DNA from 2 places in the Rhizobium sp. P43 genome. Region 2 is predicted to be linked to the other one. Evidence: predicted binding sites of a transcription regulator. Region 2 holds the regulator's gene; the other holds the start of a gene.
The links. The regulator PhoB, encoded in region 2, activates phosphate uptake and scavenging genes when phosphate is short. The targets are predictions, from matches to a motif close to TGTCATNNANCTGTCAT.
Positions count from the first base shown of each region.

Region 1 (3,701 bases), 1.8 Mb from region 2:
GAAGCGCCCTTCGACGCCGCAGATCAACGCATCGGCTTCGCCACGCTTGACGGCGAGCGCACCGATGACCGTTGTATTGGTACGGACGATCGTCTTGGCGGCTTCGGGGTTGATGCCGGCACGCCCGACCAGCGAGAAATAGTCGTCGACATATTCGCGATAACGCGGATCGTCTTCCGGGTTCACCAGCTCGAAATCCGTGCCGGGGCGAATACGCAGGCCATAGCGCTTGAGACGCGTCTCGATGATCTGCGGACGGCCGATCAGGATTGGTTCGCCGATGCCATCCTCCAGCAGGACCTGGGCGGCGCGCAGCACGCGCTCGTCTTCGCCTTCGGAGAAGATCACACGCTTCTTCGCGGCGGTCTTCGCTGCTGCAAAGATCGGCTTCATAACGAAGCCGGAGCGGAAGACGAAACGGTTCAGTTGGTCGAGATAGGTATCGAAGTCTGTGATCGGTCGACGCGCCACGCCGCTATCGGCTGCGGCCTTGGCGACCGCCGGAGCGATGCGCAGGATGAGGCGCGGATCAAAGGGTGAAGGAATGAGGTAGTCCGGTCCAAAGGTCGGCGTTTCGCCGGTATAGGCTTTCGCAGCGACTTCCGAGACTTCCTCGCGGGCCAGCGCTGCAATCGCGCGCACGGCCGCCATCTTCATCTCTTCGTTGATCGTCGTTGCGCCGCAGTCCAGCGCGCCGCGGAAGATGTACGGGAAGCAGAGAACGTTGTTGACCTGGTTCGGGAAGTCCGATCTTCCGGTGCAGATCATGGCGTCCGGACGGGCGGCGCGTGCCTCTTCCGGCATGATTTCCGGCTTCGGATTGGCGAGCGCCATGATCAACGGCTTCGGTGCCATGCGGGCCAGCAGTTCTGGCTTGAGGACGCCGGCGGCCGACAGACCGAGGAAGACGTCTGCATCGTCGATGGTTTCAGACAACGACCGCTTGTCGGTCTCCTGGGAGTAGATTTCCTTCCAGGGGTCCATAAGCTCGTTGCGGCCCTTGTAGACGAGCCCTTCGATGTCGTGGACCCAGATGTTCTCGCGCTTTGCACCCAGGATCACGAGCAGGTTGAGGCAGGCCAGCGCTGCAGCACCGGCGCCTGAGGCGACGATCTTGACGTTTTCTATGGCCTTTCCGGCCAGTTCCAGACCGTTGAGGATTGCGGCTGCCACAATGATCGCGGTGCCGTGCTGGTCGTCATGAAAGACCGGAATGTTCATCTTGGCGCGCAGCTGGTCTTCCACCTGGAAGCATTCGGGCGCCTTGATGTCTTCGAGATTGATGCCGCCGAATGTGGGTTCCAGCGCCGAAATGGTCGAGACCATCTGATCGACAGTTGGGGCCTCGATTTCAATGTCGAACACATCGATGCCCGCAAACTTCTTGAACAGAACGGCCTTGCCTTCCATGACGGGCTTGGAGGCGAGCGGTCCGATATTGCCGAGCCCGAGAACGGCCGTCCCGTTGGAGATGACGGCGACCAGGTTGGAGCGCGCCGTATAGTCGTCGGCGGCAGCCGGATCGTCCTTGATGGCGAGACAGGGGGCGGCGACGCCCGGGGAATAGGCGAGTGCCAGATCGCGCTGGTTGCCAAGCGGTTTGGTGGCCTGGATTTCCAGTTTCCCGGGACGAGGATAGCGGTGATAGAAAAGCGCCTGTTCGTCGAGATCGGCAGTCGGGTTGGCTACTTGCGGCTTGTTCTTGTCCTGAGAAGTCATTGGTTCACCGGCAATTCCTGTCTTCACACACTCCTTCACGTCATACACGAATTGGCTGCAAGTGGTAGACTTTAGTTCCGTGATCCCCGGTCTGCGCGGAATGCGTGCTGGAATGGGTCAATCGCCGCAAATCTTCCAATGTCATCTTCCTGAAACACGAGTCTGGTTTAGCGCTTGGCAGACAGCGAAAAGGATCGTGCCGTGGAAGACGCCAGCGAAACACGTCATTTCAGGACCCTGTTCATCTCGGACGTCCACCTCGGATCGAAGGCCGCCAAGACGGACTTCCTTCTCGATTTTTTGCGGACCCATGAAGCCGATACCATCATCCTGGTGGGCGACATCGTCGATGGCTGGCGTCTGAAGCGCAGCTGGTATTGGCCGCAGGCATGCAATGACGTGGTGCAGAAACTGCTGCGCAAAGCGCGCAAGGGGACCAGGATCATCTACATCCCCGGCAATCACGATGAATTCATGCGCGACTTCCCGGGCATCCATTTCGGTGGCATCGAGGTGGAGCCGCGCATCGTTCATGAGATGGCGGACGGCAAGAAGTATCTCGTGCTGCATGGCGACGAATTCGATGTCGTGGTCCGCAATGCCCGCTTGCTGGCCTATCTCGGCGACTGGGCCTATGACACGGCCATCGTCATCAATGTGATGCTTGCGGCCATCCGCCGTCGTCTCGGCATGCCCTATTGGTCCTTCTCCGCCTGGGCCAAGCTGCAGGTCAAGCATGCGGTCAATTTCATCGGCGAGTTTCAGCGGGTTGTGGCCGACGAGGCCCGCCGTGCCGAGGTGGATGGTGTCATCTGCGGGCATATCCACCATGCCGTGATGCAGGACATCGACGGGATCCATTACGTCAACACGGGCGACTGGGTGGAAAGCTGCACGGCCATCGCCGAACACCCGGATGGCCGGCTTGAGCTGATTTCCTGGGGGCACAAGGTCAGCGAAGCCCCGGCCGGCAAGCGGGCAGGCAAGCTGGTACCTATCCTTTTGCCGAAGCCGCTCGCGGAGCCGTCGCAGGACGATGGGATCCGCGCTGCCTGAACTCACGGTTTGTTGCAAAGCGGTCATGGCGCACGCCATTCGAGCAGGAAAACCCAATTTAGACTTTGCAAAGGATTTGTTCCCGGGCTCTGATGGTTATAGTGTGAAGCCATATGTCATGTGATTTGCGGATCCGGATCGTCCCGGCGCGCATATGGAAGTTGTCGCCACCTTGAGTCCGGTTGAGCCCGAAAACGCCCGTATCGAAATCGAGGATCAGCCGGACGGCAACGGTCGGCTGATCCGGCTTTCTGGCCGATGGAAAAACAATAGTCTCAGCGGAATGATCAAGTCTGCCGGCCCTTTGATCGAGGCCAGGGCCGTGGGCCATGAGCGCATCGATCTCGAAGGCGTTTCGGGAATGGACACCGCCGGAGCCTGGTTGATTCGTCGCTTCGTCACGGAACGTCGCGCAGGCGGTGGTACCGTTGAGATTGTCGGTGGAACCCCCGGTATGCGGGAGCTGATCGAGGCTCTGCCGGAACGCGTGACACCGCCCGAACAGCCGGTCGACCATCGCACTCTGTTCGAACGAATCTTCGAACCTGTCGGCCGTGTTACCGTCAATCTCTGGGCCGATATCGTCGCGATGATGTTCGTGCTCGGCTCTGCCGTCCGGGGAGCCCAGACGAAGCTCGGACGGGGTTCCGGCGTTTCGCCGGCTTCGGTCGTCAATCAGCTGGACCACATGGGCGTGCGCGCGGTGCCGATCATCGTGCTGATGTCCTTCCTCATCGGCGCGATCATTGCCCAGCAGGGGGCGTTTCAGCTGCGCTATTTCGGCGCTGAAGTTTTCGTCGTGGATCTCGTCGGCATCCTGCAGCTGCGCGAAATCGGCGTGCTGTTGACGGCGATCATGATCGCCGGTCGCTCGGGTAGTGCCATTACCGCAGAGATTGGCTCGATGAAGATGCGCGAGGAGATCG
Region 1 is NZ_CM161539.1:1,290,022-1,293,722, forward strand. Features, by position in the region: gene AC1PUL_RS06385 (NADP-dependent malic enzyme) at 1-1,719, opposite strand, end outside; gene AC1PUL_RS06390 (UDP-2,3-diacylglucosamine diphosphatase) at 1,921-2,775, shown strand; gene AC1PUL_RS06395 (ABC transporter permease) at 2,930-3,701, shown strand, end outside.
Region 1: a site for PhoB is predicted at 1,859-1,875, ahead of AC1PUL_RS06390 (UDP-2,3-diacylglucosamine diphosphatase). Genes of this name have one in related genera too.

Region 2 (3,701 bases):
AATGGTAACGGCGGGCGGTCTTAATCGCGCATTCAAGCGCTTCCGCGCCCGAATTGGTGAAGAAGACGCGATCGGCAAAGGTCACGTCGGTCAAACGCGTGGCCAAGGCTTCCTGCCCCGGCACTTCGTAAAGGTTGGAGAGATGCCAGACCTTGTCGGCCTGATCCTTCAAAGCGCCGACGACATGCGGATGGCCATGGCCAACAGATGTTACGGCGACACCGCCCGCGAAATCGAGATAGCGTTCGCCAGTTTCCGTCACCAGCCAGACGCCCTCGCCTCGCTCGAAACGCAGTGGCGCCCGATTGTAGGTCTGATAGAGCGGCGTAGCATTGGCCATGGCTTCACAATCCTTCTCGACATTCCGGCACCAGGTACGGAACAGCCCATGACAGGGCCTCGAAAAAATTAAAAATGCCGCCTTGCGGCGGCGTCGGCACTATCAGCATTTCGTCCTGGGATGTCAACGAATTCCGCAGGAATCGCAGGAGTAGTCGCCGAATCGGCCCACTCGCCTAAAGAGCGTGCGCGACAAGATTCCACCTGTTGCATACTTGACTCACTCGGGAAGCAAGTTGGGGAAAACCGGAAAATCGATTCCAGATGATTCCCGCGACTCTTGTCACGGAGTCGGCGTGCCTCTAGGTTAAATTTCATTAATAGATTGCATGCGGCGGAAGTGCTCACCGACAGTATCGAGGCGGTTATGTTTCGGATTCGTCCGAGGCATGGGTGATTGATTCTGCCATGACAGACGCGAGCGGCGGAGAGATATGGCATGAACGTGCAGTGGAGTGATGAGAGGGTCGAAAGACTGAAACGGCTGTGGGCCGAAGGCCTCAGCGCAAGCCAGATCGCTGCCCAGTTGGGCGGCGTTAGCCGTAATGCCGTGATCGGCAAGGTTCACCGTTTGAACCTTCCGGGCCGCGCCAAGGCCGGTGGCAGCACGTCTGCTGCACGGCCTGCCAAGCGCCCGGCGCAGACGCAGCGTCCCGCTGCGTTTCCGAACCGCCCGGCGGCCAACACGACGACACGCACAGTGGCCCGGGCATCCGGAGCGACGATGCTGAAGGAAGAAATCGAAGTCGAAGTCTACGAGGAAGTCGAAGTCCGTCGCCCGCTCAATGTGGTCGTACCGATTTCGCGTCGCCTGGCGCTGACCGAGCTCACCGAACGCACCTGCAAGTGGCCGATCGGCGATCCGATGAAGGACGACTTTCACTTCTGCGGCTGCGAAATCGCAGATAGCGCGCCTTACTGCACCTATCACGCGAAGCTCGCCTATCAGCCAGTGAGCGAACGTCGGAAGGCGGCACGCTGAGCAATCGAGCGGTCGCAAGATCAGGACTTCGATCAGGCCCTTCGGGGCCTGTTTTCGTTTGACATGATGCCAACAGAAAAGGCCGCGACAGATAACCGCGCGGCCTTGCATAATCACTTGTCAGGAAGCCGTCAGGCTTCCATGGAATAGCCCGCTCCGCGAACGGTGCGGATGACATCCTGCATGTTGGAGAAGTTCAGAGCCTTGCGCAGGCGACCGACATGCACGTCTACGGTGCGTTCATCGACATAGATGTCATGACCCCAGACGCCATCAAGAAGCTGCGAGCGTGAGAAGACACGGCCGGGCGATGCCATCAGGAACTCCAAGAGCCGGAACTCGGTCGGTCCAAGACGCACTTCGCGGCTCTTGCGATGCACGCGATGGGTCTCGCGATCGAGCTCGATATCGCCGCAACGCAGGACGCTGGACAAGACTTCCGGCTTGGCGCGACGGAGCATCGCCTTGACGCGGGCCATGAGTTCCGGGGTCGAGAACGGCTTGACAACATAGTCGTCGGCGCCGGTCGCCAGACCCCGAACGCGTTCGCTTTCTTCACCCCGCGCCGTCAGCATGATGATCGGCAGGCGCTCGGTCTCGGGCCGCACACGCAGACGGCGGCAGAGTTCAATGCCGGATACGCCCGGCAGCATCCAGTCGAGGATCAGGAGATCCGGAACACGCTCCTGAAGCCTGATCTCGGCCTCATCACCCCGAAGGATGGTCTCAACTTCATAGCCTTCGGCTTCCAGATTGTAACGGAGGAGGACCGACAGGGCCTCCTCGTCTTCAACTACGGCAATCTTCGGCTGCATCGATCATCAACCTCGCTGGCCACAATCACTCGGTGATCGCACCGACGGAAGAAGTCAGGTCTTCCTTCGGGCGTTCGCCTTCCGGCTGGGCGCCGGTGGTCATGTAGTAGATGGTCTCGGCGATGTTGGTCGCGTGGTCGCCGATGCGCTCGATATTCTTGGCGCAGAACAGCAGATGCGTGCAGCTTGTGATGTTGCGCGGATCTTCCATCATGTAGGTCAGGAGTTCGCGGAACAGCGAGGTGTAGATCGCGTCGATCTCCTCGTCGCGGTCACGGATGGACTTCGCCTTCTCGGCCGAGCGTGTCGTGTAGACATCGAGCACTTCCTTGAGCTGGGCGAGTGCAAGGTCGGATAGATGTTCGAGGCCACGCGCGAGCTTGCGCGGCACGCCGGTTGCCTGGATGGCCACAACGCGCTTGGAATTGCTCTTGCCGAGATCGCCGACACGCTCAAGATCGGCGGCGATGCGCAGCGCACCGATGATTTCGCGCAAATCCGATGCCACCGGCTGCCGCTTGGCAATGGTTATGACTGCCTTGTCGCCAATCTCGCGTTCCATGGCGTCCATGAGAACGTCGTCGGAGATCACCTTTTGAGCGAGCGCGGCATCAGAATTCACCAGAGCGCGCACGCTTTCGGCGACCATCTGTTCTGCCAGACCGCCCATTTCGGAGATGCGGCGCATCAGGAACTTCAGTTCCTCGTCGAAGGCCGAGTAGATGTGTGTGGAGCCCATTTGAAACGTCCTTGAAATTGAGTTCGACCGTTGATGACGTCAGGGCTCAACCGAAGCGGCCCATGATGTAATCCTGGGTGCGCTGGTCATCCGGGTTGGTGAACATCTTGTCGGTATCGTTCTCCTCGACGAGGTTGCCGAGGTGGAACATGGCGGTGCGCTGGGAGACGCGGGCGGCCTGCTGCATGGAGTGGGTCACGATGACGATGGTGAAGTTCTCGCGCAGCTCGTGGATCAGTTCTTCGACCTTGGCAGTCGCAATCGGGTCGAGCGCCGAGCAGGGCTCGTCCATGAGGATCACTTCAGGGCTGACTGCAACGGCACGCGCGATGCAGAGACGCTGCTGCTGACCACCGGACAGACCGGTGCCCGGGGATTCGAGACGATCTTTCACTTCGTTCCAAAGCCCGGCCTTCTGGAGTGCAATCGCAACGATCTCATCCAGTTCAGCCTTGTTGCGCGCCAAGCCATGGATACGGGGACCATAGGCAACGTTCTCGTAGATCGACTTCGGGAACGGATTCGGCTTCTGGAAGACCATCCCGACCTTGGCGCGCAGCTGCACCGGATCGACCTTAGCATCATAGATGTTTTCACTGTCGATCTGGATCAGGCCCTCGACGCGGCAGCTCGCAATCGTGTCATTCATCCGGTTGATGCAGCGCAGGAATGTCGACTTACCGCAGCCCGACGGGCCGATGAAGGCGGTCACGGAGCGTGGGCGGATGTCGATGTTGACGTCCTTGATGGCGTGCTTGTCACCGTAAAAAACCTGCACATTGCGGGCGGTGATCTTGGCTTCAGTCATGGTCGGTGCTTTCGTCGT
Region 2 is NZ_CM161539.1:3,135,276-3,138,976, forward strand. Features, by position in the region: gene AC1PUL_RS15660 (acetylornithine transaminase) at 1-340, opposite strand, end outside; gene AC1PUL_RS15665 (GcrA family cell cycle regulator) at 785-1,321, shown strand; gene phoB (phosphate regulon transcriptional regulator PhoB) at 1,453-2,136, opposite strand; gene phoU (phosphate signaling complex protein PhoU) at 2,162-2,875, opposite strand; gene pstB (phosphate ABC transporter ATP-binding protein PstB) at 2,922-3,701, opposite strand, start outside.